Regions from separate parts of the Streptomyces sp. NPDC096046 genome, predicted to be linked through region 3. Evidence: riboswitches for the same ligand, from Rfam matches in the RefSeq annotation. Region 3 holds a riboswitch; each other region holds the start of a gene.

Region 1 (4,762 bases), on a different contig from region 3:
CGGCGTCGGGGCGCCAGCGCGAGCAGGACGCCACACCCGGTTCGAGCAGTTCCAGACCGTCGAAGTAGCGCTCGATCTGCTCGGGGCTGCGCAGGATGTACGGGATCGAACCACCGTCGTTGTACTGCTGGATCGCCCGGACGTAGTCCTCACTGGTGTCGGTGGAGTCGTACTGCACCAGGTAACTGCCGGGGGGCAGGGCGTCCACCAGCCGGCGCACGATCGAGCGGGCCTCGGCGTGGTCCTCGATGTGGCCCAGGATGCCCATCAGCATGAGGGCGACGGGCCGGTCGAAGTCGAGGGTCTTCCCGGCTTCCCGGACGATCGTGTCCGGCTCGCGCAGGTCCGCGTCGACGTAGTTGGTGACGCCTTCCGTCGTACTGGTCAGCAGGGCACGGGCATGGGCCAGCACCAGCGGGTCGTTGTCGACGTAGACGATCCGGCTCTCCGGGGCCACCCGCTGGGCGATCTGATGGGTGTTGTCCACGTTGGGCAGCCCGGTGCCGATGTCCAGGAACTGGCGGATGCCCTCCTCGCCGGCCAGGTGGCGCACGGCCCGGGCGAGGAAGTAGCGGGCGGCGCGGGCCCCGGTCTCGATGCCGGGGAAGATCTCGCGGAACGCGTCACCGGCCACCCGGTCGACCTCGTAGTTGTCCCTGCCGCCCAGCCAGTAGTTCCAGATCCGGGCCGAGTGCGGTACCGAGGTGTCGATCTTGGGGAACGGCTCCTGCTCGGCGTTCTCCACCTGGTCGGTCATGGACGCTCCTGGCGTGTGAGGTCGGGGAACCCCACGTTAGCCGGTCCGCGCCCTGAGGAGGATCAACTCCTGGGCAGCGCGCAGGAGTTCGTCGCCGCTCGGCACGTCTCCGGGCCGGTATCCCGCCCGCGCGGCCTCGCCCGGGGCCGGTCGCGTGAGTGGCGGCGGGCCGGCGAGAAGGGCGGTGAGTGTGGCACCGGCTGGTGCGGAGAGGGAGCCGATACCGACCCGCAGCGCGGGGCGAGACCCCCACGCCGGCGCCTCCGTCGCCGCGCACGACGTCACGGCCCCCCGGCACACCGGCCGACACCAGACCGAGCCACCGCGCAGGCCGAGGTCCCGGTCGTCCCGGGGGCACGGCCCACCGCATGGCCCGGACCCCCGCAGCGCGGGGCGAGGCCCCTCCACCAGGCCCCCTCGGCCCGATTCCTACGTGCGGGTACAGTAAGCGGGTCGTCATCACACCGTACGGGGGGAAGCCGGTGCAATTCCGGCGCTGACCCGCAACCGTAAACCGTCGCCGAGGCGGTGAGCCGGATCGCCCCGTACGGTTCGTGACCGGCTCACGTGCCCGGCAGACCGCCGGTGCGCGGCACCGTCGAGGTATACGGAGCCGAGCCGCCGGGGTGTCCCGTGCTGCCCGGCTCCCCCACAGGGAGAGGCACCCGCCGATCATGAACGTCCGCCGCAGCGCCGCGGTCCTGGCCGCCGTCGCCGTGATCGGCGCCGCACCCCCGGCCGCCGCCGCCCCGTCCCCGTCGCCGTCCCAGGCGTTCCCCTCCGCCCTGTACGGCGACTCGGACCCGAAGTTCGACGGCGTCTGGCGCCAGTCGCTCGCGCTGCTCGCGCAGGACACGGTGGGGGTGAAGCCGGCCGCGAAGTCCGTGCGGTGGCTGGTGCGCCAGCAGTGCGAGAACGGCTCCTTCGCCTCGTACCGCCCCGACCCCGCCACCGCGTGCGACGCCAAGACCATGCTCGACACCAACGCCACGTCCGCCGCCGTGCAGGCCCTCGCCGCACTCGGCGGGCACGACGACGTCACCGGCAAGGCCGTCGGCTGGCTGAAGTCCGTGCAGAACGAGGACGGCGGCTGGGGCTACGCGCCCGGCGGGGCCAGCGACACCAACTCGACGTCGGTCGTCATAGGGGCGCTCGCCGCCGCGGGCGAGAAGCCGGACCGGGTCGAGAAGGACGGCGAATCGCCCTACGACGCCCTGCTGAAGCTCGCGCTGCCCTGCGGCGGTGACGGCGACGGCGCGTTCGCGTTCCAGCCGGACAAGAAGGGCAGGCTCGCCGCCAACGCCGACGCCACGGCGGCCGGTGTACTCGGGGCGCTGGGCCGGGGCATGGTCGTCAAGCCCGGCAAGAAGTCCGACGCGACCTGCGAGAAGGCCACCACGCCCGAGCAGGCGGCGGCGAACGGCGCGGGCTATCTCACCGCCGCCCTCGCCGAGGACGGCCACCACCTCATGTCCGCCCTGGCGGGTGCCGAGCCCCAGCCCGACTTCGGCAACACCGCCGACGCGGTCGTCGCGCTCGCCGCACGGGGGGACGCCGGGCAGGCGGAGAAGTCCGTGCGGTGGCTGGAGGAGAACTCCGCCTCCTGGGCCTCGCAGAGCGGTCCGGCCGCCTACGCCCAGCTGATCTTCGCCGCCCACGCGACGGGCACGGACCCCCGCGACTTCGGCGGCGCGGACCTCGTGAAGCAGCTCAACGCGACGGGCCCGGCCCCGCGGACGGACGGGAAGACCAAGGCCTCGGACGACGAGAAGGACTCCGGCTCGGACGGCTTCTTCGGGGTCTGGTGGTACGTCGGCGTCTGCCTCGTCGCCGGGATCGGCATCGGCTTCCTGTTCACCGGCCGCAAGAAGCAGCGGCAGCTGTGATCCGCCGGGCCGTTCTGCTCCTGCTGGCCTCGCTCCTGCTGTGTGCGGGAGCGGGCCAGGCGCAGGCCGCCGGGTACCGGTACTGGTCGTTCTGGGAGCGCGACGCCGGCCGCTGGGTCTACGCCACCCAGGGCCCGTCCCTGGTCCGCCCCTCCGACGGCGACGTCCAGGGCTTCCGCTTCGCGGTGAGCGAGGACTCCGCGAGCGCGGTCCGGCCGCGCGGCACCGCCGACTTCGCGACGATCTGCGCGAAGACGCCCGCGCGGGACGGCAGGAAGCGAGTGGCCCTGGTCATCGACTTCGGCACACCGTCGGACGCCCCCGGGGGCGCGTCCCCGCCCCCCGCCCGCACGGCCTGCGCCCGGGTCTCCCCCGACGCGACGACGGCCGAGGCCCTGGCCGTGGTGGCCAAGCCGCTGCGCTACGACACCAACGCCCTGCTGTGCGCGATCTCGGGCTATCCGGAGAAGGGCTGCGGCGAACAGGTCTCCCCGAAGCAGCGGCAACAGAAGCCCGCAGCGGGGAGGGACTCCCCGTCGGACGGCGGGCCGTCCCTGGGTCTGGTCGCGGGCGTCGCGCTGGTGGTGCTCCTGGGCGGGGCGGCGACCTGGCAGGTACGACGGCGTGGGTAGCGGCACCCGGCACCGGCACCGGGCTCAACTGCACCCCGGTGCCTGGTGGCTCTGGTCCCTTTCCCTCGGCACCGCGGCCACCCGCACCACCAACCCCCTGCTCCTCGCCCTCCTCGTCGTGGTCTCCGCCTACGTCGTGGCGACCCGCCGCCCCGACACCCCCTGGTCCCGCTCCTACGGCGCCTTCGTCAAACTCGCCCTCGCCGTGATCCTCATCCGACTGCTCTTCGCGACCGTCCTCGGCTCGCCGATCCCCGGCACGCACACTCTCCTCACCCTCCCCGAACTCCCCCTCCCCGCCTGGGCCCAGGGCATCCGCCTCGGCGGCGAGGTGACCGCGGAGGCCCTCACCTTCGCCCTGTACGACGGTCTGAGGCTGGCCACCCTCCTCATCTGCGTCGGCGCCGCGAACGCCCTCGCCAACCCCTCCCGCCTCCTCAAGTCCCTCCCGGGCGCCCTGTACGAGGTGGGTGTCGCGGTCGTCGTCGCCCTCACCCTCGCCCCGAACCTCATCGCCGACGTCCGGCGTCTGCGGGCCGCCCGCCGGCTGCGCGGCCGCCCGGACCAGGGCATCCGGGGCCTGGTGCAGGTGGGCCTCCCGGTCCTGGAGGGCGCGCTGGAGCGTTCCGTCGCCCTCGCCGCCGCGATGGACGCCCGCGGCTACGGCCGTACCGCGCAGGTCCCGCCCGCCGTCCGCCGTACCACCGCCGCGCTCACCCTCGGCGGGCTGCTGGGCGTCTGCGCGGGCACGTACGGCCTCCTCACGGCCGACGGCGCCGGCTACGGCTTCCCCGTGCTCCTCGCGGGTGTCGCCGCCGCCCTCGCGGGGCTCAAGCTCGGCGGACGCCGCTCGCCTCGCACCCGTTACCGCCCGGACCGCTGGGACGTGCGCGCGGGGCTTGTCGTGGCGTCCGGCGTGGCGGTCGCGGCCCTGCTCGCCCTCGCCGCGTCCCTCGACCCCGCGGCGCTGCACCCCGGCGTGGTGCCCCTGGTCGCCCCCACCCTGCCCCTGTGGCCGGCCGCTGCCGTACTCCTCGGCCTGCTGCCCGCTGTCGTCGCCCCCGATCCGAGGGAGCCGTCGTGATCCGCTTCGAGGATGTCTCCGTGACGTACGACGGAGCCGCCGAACCCACCGTGCGGGGCATCGACTTCGAGGTCCCGGAGGGCGAACTGGTCCTGCTGGCCGGTCCGTCCGGCGTGGGCAAGTCCACCGTCCTGGGCGCGGTCAGCGGGCTCGTCCCGCACTTCACCGGTGGCACCCTGCGCGGCCGGGTCACGGTCGCCGGCCGCGACACCCGCACGCACAAACCGCGCGAACTGGCCGACGTCGTGGGCACGGTGGGCCAGGACCCGCTCTCCCACTTCGTCACCGACACCGTCGAGGACGAACTCGCCTACGGCATGGAGTCGCTGGGCCTCGCCCCGGAGGTGATGCGCCGCCGTGTCGAGGAGACCCTCGACCTGCTGGGCCTCGCCGGCCTGCGCGA
Region 2 (4,762 bases), on a different contig from region 3:
CCCGTAGGAGAGGAGATGGGTGGGCCGGTCGGCCAGGGCCGTGATGTCCAGGGCGGCGAGCGCCTCCGCCACCCGCGCCCGCACCCGCGCGTCGTCCAGACCGAGGTTCAGCGGCCCGAACGACACGTCCTGCTCGACGGAGGCCGCGAACAGCTGGTCGTCCGGGTCCTGCACCACCAACTGCACGGTCGTCCGCAGCCGGGTCAGGCCCTTGCGGTCGTACGACACCGGCCGGCCCTCGACCGTCAGCACGCCCGCCCGCGGCCGCAGCCCGCCGGACAGCAGCCGCATCAGCGTGGTCTTGCCGCTGCCGTTGCGGCCGAGCAGCGCGAGCGCGCGCCCCTCGCGGATGTCGAAGTCGAGGCCGCTGAGCACGGCCGGACCGTCCTCGTAGGCGAAGGACGCGCCCCGCAGGGCGACGAGGGCGGGCTCGCTCATGTCAGCGGCCTTTCCAGTACGAGGGTGAGGGCGGCCAGCGCCGCGAGCAGCGCGCAACTGGCCGCCGTGAAGCGGACGGAGACCCGGGCCTCGGGGACCAGGACGCGCAGGGTGCCGTCGTAGCCGCGCCCGGCGAGCCCGGCCTGGAGACGGGTGGCCCGGTCGAAGGCCCGGACGAACGCGGTGGCGCCGAGCCCGGCCAGGGAACGCCACCGCGCGCTTCGGCCGGTGTGCCCGAGCCGGGCCGCCTGGGCCTCCCGGATGCGACGCACGGAGTCCAGCAGGAGGAAGCTCATCCGGTACGTCACCAGGGCGACGTCGACGACCGGCGCGGGAATCCCGGCCCGGACCAGGCGCGGCAGCAGATCGGACATGGGCGTGGTGAAGGCGAACAGCAGCACGCCCAGGGAGGCCGCCGAGGTGCGCAGCAGCAACTCCCCGGCCCGCAGCGGTCCGTCGGCGGCGAGGGAGACGAGGCCGCCCGGGCCGCCCACCTGGACGAGCAGCGTGACCGCGCCGGTCACACAGAAGCCCAGCGGCACCCGGTAGGCGCGCCACAGCCGCCGGCCCGGCACGCCCGCCGGTCCCAGCAGCAGCACCACGGCCGCCACCAGCACCAGGGCCGCGCCCGGCCAGGGCGGCAGCGAGATCGCGAGCACGGTCAGGCCGAGTCCGAGCACGGCCTTGTCCACGGGGTGGCGGCGGCGCCAGCGACTGCTGTGCGCCGCCGCGTCGATCGGCAGCACCCCGACTCAGTCCTGCCCGTCGGCGGACTTCCCGGCGGCGCCGGCGGGCACGTTCCCGGCTTCCCGCTCCAGGGCGCGCTGTTCGCCCTGCCGCCGCCCCCGGTGCAGGCCGAAGTAGTAGGCGAGGACACCGGCGCCGAGAGCCGCCTGGAGGGAGAACAGGGCCGACTCGATCTCCCCGGACGGCGGTTCGTACAGCGGGGAGAACCACGGCTCGTAGTCCGGCTCGATCTCGGTGATCGCGGACTCCGCCTCACCGTCGGCGCCCGCGAACGGCTCCTCCTTGTGGTCGCCGAGCCCGAGGGCCAGCGGCAGCACGGCGAGCGCGGCCACGATGAACAGCAGCACCAGGTTGATCTTCGTGTTCCTGCTCATCGGGTCACCGCCTCGGCCTCGGTCCGGGTCTGCATCTTGGCGCGGAGCACGCCCAGCCGGGTCAGCTCGCCCTTGCTGGACTGCACCAGCAGCCGCATCACCAGCACCGTCAGCAGACCCTCGCTCACCGCGAGCGGGATCTGGGTCACGGCGAAGATGGAGCCGAACTTGCCGAGCGCGCCGAGGAACCCGCTGCCCGGGTCGGGGAACGCGAGCGCCAACTGCACGCTGGTGACGCAGTAGGTGGACAGGTCGGCGACGAACGCGCCGGAGAACACGGCCACCATCAGCGGCGCGTTGGAGCGCCGCAGCAGGGCGTAGACGGCGTATCCGGCCCAGGGGCCGACGATCGCCATCGAGAAGACGTTGGCGCCGAGCGTGGTCAGGCCGCCGTGCGCGAGCAGCAGCGCCTGGAAGAGCAGGGTGATGGTGCCCAGCACCGCCATGACGGGCGGCCGGAACAGGATGGCTCCGAGGCCCGTGCCGGTGGGGTGTGAGCAACTGCCGGTGACAGAGGGCAGTTTCAGGGCGGACAGGACGAAGGTGAAGGCGCCGGACGCACCGAGGAGCAGGGTGCTCTCGGGGTGCTCGCGCACTTCACGGGTGAGTGACCGGACCCCGTGGACGACGAATGGCGCCGACGCGACGCCCCAGGCGACCGCGTGCGCCGGAGGAAGGAAACCCTCGGCAATGTGCATGGCTCAGCAGACCCTCTCCAGCACCTCGTGGATGGTTGACGCGCCTTGGCCGGTCTCCTGGCTGACGGGTACCACCGCCCGAACTCCGCCTTCCCGGGTCGCGTTGACCCAGTGGCTGCCCGTGAGGGCCGGAGCCGGACTTCCCGATTCACAGTGGCGAGGGCCGCACCGGCATCACACCGGATTTCCCGTTCACCAAGGCCTGGTGACAATAAGGCCGGGGTAAGGGCGATGACAAGCCACCCCGGGGGCGCGCGAGGGGGCGTCCGCTCGCACACCGGCGCATCCCCCGGCTGATCCACGTGCTGCGGGAAGGACCCCGTCGCGCGCTGTCCGGGCCGCGTCAGTCGTCGCCCCCGTCGTCTCCGCCGTCGTCGCTCTCCCCCTCTTCCCCGGCGGGGCGCGGCTTCTGCGGCTTCGGCTGCTCCGGGCCGCCGTCGCCCGCTTCCCCGGCGGGAGTCGGGGTGCCGGACTCGGGCGCGTAGGGGGTCGGGGAGGCGGCCGGCGTGGACGGAGTGACATCGGCCACGGTGCCGGTGCCCGGCGTGCCGGCGGTCCCCGGGGCGGCTGCCGGGCCGGTGTCCGGGTCGGAGGAGACAGACGTGGCGGAGTCGGTGGCGGGCGTGGCGGCGGGGCTGCTCGCGGACGGGGACGCGTCGGGTTCCGTGCCCTCCGTGGTGGTGTCGGGCGAGAACCAGCGCATGCCGAGGAGCATCGCGGCGAGGAAGAGCGCCGCGGCGGCGGCCGTCGCGGCCATCCGGGAGCGGTTGCCGGGGCCGCCCGGCCCGCGTGAACGCCCCGAACGACCCGCCTGGGCCGCCCGGGCCGCGGTGCGGTGTCCCGTGGTCGCGGGCAGCGCGTATGTGGTCGGGCTGCTGGTCTCGTCGTACGGGCCCGGCACGGCGGACGGCGCCGCGGACGCGGTCTTCGGCCGCAGCGGCGGCGAGACCTCCGGCAGCGGCTCGGGCAGGCCCCGCCAGGCGCCCCCGGCGAACCACTCGGCGGCCTGCTGGGCGGTGGGCCGCTCCTCGGGCTGCTTGGCGAGCAGGCCGAGAAGGTAGTTCTCGAACGCCGGTGGCAGTCCGGAGACCCCGAGTTCGCGAGGCGGCACGGGGGCCGAGTCGAGATGCTGGTGGAGCAGGGCGACGGCGGTGTCGGCCTGGAACGGCGGGCGGCCGCTGAGGAGCTGGTAGAGCACGCAGCCCAGGGAGTACATGTCGGAGGCGGGCCCGGCGGGCTTGCCCAGGGCCCGTTCGGGCGCGAGGTAGAGGCCGGTGCCGACGATCTGGCCGGTGGCGGTCAGCGCGGCGCCGGGGTCGTCCAGGAACCGCGCGATGCCGAAGTCGCCGATCTTCAGCGTGCCGTTGGCGTCGAGCAGCAGGTTGGCGGGTTTGACGTCGCGGTGCACGATGCCCTGCCCGTGCGCGGCGGCGAGCCCCGCCGACGCCTGCGCCGCGAGGTGGGCCACCCGCTCGGCGGGCAACGCGCCGGAGCCGTTCAGCACCCCGGCGAGACTGTCGCCCTCGACCAGCTCCATCACCAGGTACAGCCGGTTGTCGTACTCGCCGAAGTCCAGGACGCCCACCACGTTGGGGTGGTTGAGGCGCCCGGCGGTCTGAGCCTCCAGACGGAACCGGGAGGTTGCCGTGGCGTCGGTGTCCTGGGGCAGCAGCAGCTTGACGGCCACCGCTCTGGCGAGCGTCTCGTCGTACGCACGCCAGACCTCGCCCATTCCACCGCGCCCGATCTCAACATCCAGCCGGTAGCGGCCCGCTAGCAGCACTCGTCCTCGTCTCATGCGTGTGGGAAGGTCATCGCCGCAGGCCGAACTCCCCGCTCTCGCACGGGGGTTGGTGGGGGGTGCCGCAGCCGACCCAGGATACCGGCGCGGCGAGCCCCATGATCTCCACCGCGGTCCCCCCGGAGGGTGCGGTCCGGAAGACCGCGACGGGGGGAGCGCCCGCCGGGGTGACGCACCTCGGGCCTCCACCCGGTAGCCGCACGGCCCCTACCGCAAGCGCAACCGCCTCCGTATCGCTGACGGCCGCCGCGCTCCCGCGCACCGGATGCCGGGGCGTGCCGGGCGCCTCCCGACGCCGTATCAGGCCGCCGCGCCCGCCCCCGGCGCCCGGCGCGGCAGCAGCGCCACCGCCAGGGCGGGTACGGCCGCGAGGACCAGCCACGGCACGGCGGCCGGCAGACCCAGGTCGAGCAGGGAGCCCGTGGCCGCGCTGCCGACCAGGACGATCAGGCCCGAGACCGACGACAGCGCACCCGTGTAGAGGCCGAGCCGGCCCTCCTCGGCCAGGTCGGGCACCCAGGCGCGGGCGGCGGGAACGACCAGCATCTGCCCCACGGTGAGCAAGATCACGAAGCCCGCGGCCGGCAGCAGCCCGGCGATCCCCGTCCAGCCCACGGGCCGCGCCACGGCCACCACCGCGAAACCGGACGCGATCAGCAGCAGACCCGCGGCCATGGAACGGCGCAGATCGAGCCGGTCGCCCG
Region 3 (4,762 bases):
CGGGATCGGCGGTGGCCTGCGCGGGGACGGTGGCCCGGGCGGCGCGGGCGATACGGGTCGCCGGGCGCGAGCGCAGGTAGTACGTCGTCTTCAGCCCGGACTTCCAGGCGTAGGCGTACATCGAGGAGAGCTTGCCGATGGTCGGCGTCTCCAGGAAGAGGTTCAGCGATTGCGACTGGTCCAGGAACGGGGTCCTGGCCGCCGCCATGTCGATCAGGCCGCGCTGCGGGATCTCCCACGCCGTGCGGTAGAGGGCGCGGACGTCCTCGGGGATCCAGGCGAAGTCCTGCACCGAGCCGTTGGCCTCGCGCAGAGCCTCCCGGCTGCGGGCGTCCCACACGCCGAGCCGCTTCAGCTCGTCCACCAGGTAGGAGTTGACCTGGAGGAACTCACCCGACAGCGTCTCGCGCTTGAACAGGTTGGACACCTGCGGCTCGATGCACTCGTACACGCCCGCGATCGAGGCGATCGTGGCCGTGGGCGCGATGGCGAGGAGCAGGGAGTTGCGCAGGCCGGTCGTCGCGATCCGCTCGCGCAGGGCCGCCCAGCGCTCGGGCCAGGTGAGCTCCACGTCGTAGTGGTCGGGATGCAGCACGCCCCGGGCCGTGCGGGTCTTCTCCCAGGCCGGCAGCGGACCGCTCCGCTCGGCGAGGTCGGCCGAAGCCTCGTAGGCGGCGAGCATGATGCGCTCGGCGATCCGGGTGGACAGGGCCTTGGCCTCGGGCGAGTCGAAGGGCAGGCGCAGCTTGAAGAAGACGTCCTGGAGGCCCATCGCGCCCAGGCCGACCGGACGCCAGCGGGCGTTGGAGCGGCCCGCCTGCTCGGTGGGGTAGAAGTTGATGTCGACGACCCGGTCGAGGAAGGTCACGGCCGTGCGGACGGTATCGTCCAGGCGCTCCCAGTCGAGGTCCCCGTCACTCACGAAGGCACCCAGGTTGACCGAGCCGAGGTTGCAGACCGCCGTCTCCCCGTCGTCGGTGACCTCCAGGATCTCCGTGCAGAGGTTGGAGGAGTGCACGACGTGGCCGGGCTCGGCCGTCTGGTTGGCGGTGCGGTTGGCGGCGTCCTTGAAGGTCATCCAGCCGTTGCCGGTCTGCGCGAGGGTGCGCATCATCCGGCCGTACAGCTCGCGCGCCGGGAGCGTCTTCTTCGCCAGGCCCTTCGCCTCGGCCGCCCGGTAGGCGGCGTCGAACTCCTCACCCCACAGGTCGACCAGCTCGGGCACGTCCGAGGGGGAGAACAACGACCACTGCTTGTCGGCGTTCACACGCCGCATGAACTCGTCCGGAACCCAGTGCGCGAGGTTCAGGTTGTGCGTACGGCGGGCGTCCTCGCCGGTGTTGTCGCGCAGCTCCAGGAACTCCTCGAGGTCGGAGTGCCAGGTCTCCAGGTAGACGGCGGCGGCGCCCTTGCGGCGGCCTCCCTGGTTCACGGCGGCGACCGAGGCGTCGAGGGTCTTCAGGAACGGGACGATGCCGTTGGAGTGCCCGTTGGTGCCGCGGATCAGCGAACCGCGGGCACGGATGCGGGAGTAGGCCAGTCCGATGCCACCGGCGTGCTTCGATAGCCGGGCCACCTGGTGGTAGCGGTCGTAGATGGAGTCCAGCTCGTCCTTGGGGGAGTCGAGGAGGTAGCAGGACGACATCTGCGGGTGCCGGGTGCCCGAGTTGAAGAGGGTGGGGGAGGAGGGGAGGTAGTCGAGGCGGCTCATGAGCGCGTAGAGCGCGGCGACCTCGTCCACCGAGCGGCTGGTGTCGTCCTCGGCCAGACCGGCGGCGACGCGCAGCATGAAGTGCTGGGGCGTCTCGACGACCTTGCGGGTGAGCGGGTGCCGGAGCAGGTAGCGGCTGTGCAGGGTGCGCAGGCCGAAGTAACCGAAGCGGTCGTCGGCGCCGGTGTCGACGAGCGCGTCGAGCCGGGCGGCGTGCAGCCGCACGAACTCGGCGGTGCGGTCGGCGATGAGGCCCTCGCGGTGGCCGGCCGCGACGGACTCGGTGAAGGAGGTGACGCCCTGCGAGGCGGCCTCGTCGCGGATGCCGATGGTCAGCAGCCGGGCGGCCAGCCGGGAGTACGCGGGTTCCTCGGAGATCAGACCGGCCGCGGCCTCCGTCGCCAGCTCCCGCAACTCCGTCTCGTCGCCCTGGGCGGACCGGCCGCGCAGCGCGGCGGCGGCGACCCGGCCGGGGTCGGTGTCGGGGAGGTCGGCGGTCAGCTCGGTCAGGGTCCGTAGCAACGCGGCTCCGGGAGCGTCCTGCGTTTCTTCGGCGGCTGAGACCGGTTCGGCTGGCGCGATGGTCACGTGGGGGCTCTCCCTCGCTCGGCACGGGGCCTCGTCGAGGGCAGGGGGCAGCACACGAGCGCACGCGGCGTCGCGTCCACCGGCCCATTCCACGAGGCCCGGACGTCGGAGCACACCGGCCGGGTGGCCGGGTGCGCTGTCGGCAGGTCCTCGGACTGATTCGTGTGCACGAAACGTGCACAAGTACACCGTTGCGGGACAGTTCCGGATTCGCACCGGATTCCCCTGCGGCGACAGCGAGCATGAGCATACATCTTGTGCCGGGCGCGCATGGCACCCCCAGATGTTGTGTCGTGCTGGTGTCAGAGCGTCAACTCCACATGACAGCGGGCCGCCGTGAATCCTTCTCACGGCGGCCCGCTGCGGGTGGTGTGCGGTCGTTCGCGCGGTTTCCCGCGCCCCTAATGGGCGCTACCGGCGGTCGCGGGCGGGAGCTCCACCTGGACCCCCGGGTCGCCCGCGTCCGCCGTGTAGTCCTCCGGCTTGGTCTCGTCGATGCCTTCGGGGGCCTTCACGGCCTTCAGGACGAAGGTCAGGACGACGGTGACGACGACGTTCAGGACGAACGCCGTGAGGCCGATGTACCCGATCTCCCCGATGCCGGGGATCTCCTTCGCGCTGCCGCCGAAGTGCTTCTGGGTCGGGGAGGCCACACCGTACGCGGCGGCAGTGCCGTAGATCATGCCGACCGCCCAGCCCGCGAGCAGTGCCCAGCGGTGGAACCAGCGGGTGAACAGGCCGCCGACCAGGGCCGGGAAGGTCTGCAGGATCCAGATGCCGCCCAGGAGCTGGAAGTTGATGGCGACCGTCTTGTCCATGGTGAGCACGAAGGCCAGGGCGCCCACCTTCACCAGCAGGGAGACCAGCTTGGAGACCTTGGTCTCCTGCGCCGGTGTGGCGTCCGGCTTGATGAAGTCCTTGTAGATGTTGCGGGTGAAGAGGTTCGCGGCCGCGATGGACATGATGGCCGCGGGCACCAGAGCGCCGATGCCGATCGCCGCGAACGCCACGCCCGCGAACCAGTCCGGGAACATCGTCTCGAACAGCTGCGGAATGGCCAGCTGGCCGTTCTGCACCTTGATGCCGGCCGCGATCGCCATGAACCCGAGCAGCGCGAGCAGACCCAGCATCAGGGAGTACAGCGGCAGGATCGTGGTGTTGCGGCGGATCACGTCACGGCTCTTCGAGGACAGCGTCGCCGTGATCGAGTGCGGGTACATGAAGAGGGCCAGGGCGGAGCCCAGCGCCAGTGTGGCGTAGGTCCACTGGCCCGCCTCCGACGGCACCAGCGCGCCGCGCGGCGCACCCGTGGCCGGGTTGGTCTGGCTGTAGGCCTCGCCGGCCTTGGCGAAGATGTCGTCGAAGCCGCCCAGCTTGATCGGGATGTAGATGATCGCCACCGCGATGACGATGTAGATCAGCGTGTCCTTCACGAACGCGATGAGCGCGGGGGCCCGCAGACCCGACGAGTACGTGTACGCCGCCAGGACGCCGAACGCGATCAGCAGCGGCAGGTCCTTGATGAACCAGTTGGTGTTCTCGCCGCCGCCGACGCCCATCACGTCCAGCACGGCCTGGATACCGACGAGCTGGAGCGCGATGTACGGCATCGTCGCCAGGATGCCGGTCAGGGCCACAGCGAGCGACAGGCTTTTCGAGCCGAAGCGGCCGCGTACGAAGTCGGACGTCGTGACGTACCCGTGCTTGTGGGAGACCGACCACAGGCGGGGGAGGAACGTGAAGATCAGCGGATACACCAGGATCGTGTAGGGCACCGCGAAGAAGCCGGCCGCGCCCGCCGCGTAGATCGCGGCCGGGACGGCGACGAAGGTGTACGCCGTGTACAGGTCGCCGCCCAGCAGGAACCAGGTGACCCAGGTGCCGAACGAGCGGCCGCCCAGGCCCCATTCGTCGAGGCTGTGTTCGTTCTCGGCCTTGCGCCAGCGCGCTGCCAGGAAGCCCATGACCGTCACGGCCAGGAAGAAGAAGATGAAAACGCCGAGTGCGACGCCGTTCACGCCGTCCTTCACCGCGCAGCACCGCCCTTCGCGGCCGAGCGGGCGCGCTGGTCACGCTGCCACAGCTTGTAGGCGATCATCGTCAGGGCGGTGGAGATGAGCACCCACGCCATCTGGTACCAGTAGAAGAACGGGATCCCGATGAAGGCCGGGTCGGTCTTCGCGTACGAGCCGACCCACAGCATGGCCACGAACGGCGCTACGAGGCAGACGGCGATGACGACGCGCATGGGCGTCACCACCGGCCCTCTGCTGACTTCTGGGGCTTGCGACATCAGGCGGCTCCGTCCCCTTGGTGATCACCTGTGCGATGCGCAGGCAATCTAGGTCAGGGTGCGGCGACAGCGGAACCCCTCGTCCGCAATGCGGTACCCAACCGGAAGCCGGTCCCGCAGCAGCCCTCGGCGGCGGCCAAGTCCCTGTCCGGGGCGGCTAGTCGGCGGGC

The links. A riboswitch is a leader RNA that binds a small molecule or an ion and turns the genes downstream of it on or off. The one in region 3 is predicted to bind cobalamin.
Region 1: another riboswitch for cobalamin. It lies ahead of ABTX62_RS35010 (SCO2321 family membrane protein); the one in region 3 lies ahead of ABTX62_RS07870 (ribonucleoside-diphosphate reductase subunit alpha).
Region 2: another riboswitch for cobalamin. It lies ahead of ABTX62_RS06675 (energy-coupling factor ABC transporter permease); the one in region 3 lies ahead of ABTX62_RS07870 (ribonucleoside-diphosphate reductase subunit alpha).

Annotation. Positions count from the first base shown of each region.
Region 1 is NZ_JBEOSZ010000068.1:23,712-28,473, reverse strand. Features, by position in the region: gene ABTX62_RS35015 (SAM-dependent methyltransferase) at 1-757, opposite strand, end outside; adenosylcobalamin-variant (AdoCbl-variant) riboswitch at 1,221-1,309, shown strand; gene ABTX62_RS35010 (SCO2321 family membrane protein) at 1,432-2,643, shown strand; gene ABTX62_RS35005 (SCO2322 family protein) at 2,640-3,275, shown strand; gene ABTX62_RS35000 (CbiQ family ECF transporter T component) at 3,268-4,359, shown strand; gene ABTX62_RS34995 (ABC transporter ATP-binding protein) at 4,356-4,762, shown strand, end outside.
Region 2 is NZ_JBEOSZ010000005.1:132,522-137,283, forward strand. Features, by position in the region: gene ABTX62_RS06660 (energy-coupling factor ABC transporter ATP-binding protein) at 1-438, opposite strand, end outside; gene cbiQ (cobalt ECF transporter T component CbiQ) at 435-1,184, opposite strand; gene ABTX62_RS06670 (energy-coupling factor ABC transporter substrate-binding protein) at 1,191-1,559, opposite strand; gene ABTX62_RS06675 (energy-coupling factor ABC transporter permease) at 1,556-2,257, opposite strand; cobalamin riboswitch at 2,288-2,472, opposite strand; gene ABTX62_RS06680 (serine/threonine-protein kinase) at 2,601-4,055, opposite strand; gene ABTX62_RS06685 (MDR family MFS transporter) at 4,359-4,762, opposite strand, start outside.
Region 3 is NZ_JBEOSZ010000006.1:135,039-139,800, reverse strand. Features, by position in the region: gene ABTX62_RS07870 (ribonucleoside-diphosphate reductase subunit alpha) at 1-2,299, opposite strand, end outside; cobalamin riboswitch at 2,424-2,549, opposite strand; gene mctP (monocarboxylate uptake permease MctP) at 2,701-4,329, opposite strand; gene ABTX62_RS07860 (DUF3311 domain-containing protein) at 4,326-4,592, opposite strand; gene ABTX62_RS07855 (GntR family transcriptional regulator) at 4,750-4,762, opposite strand, start outside.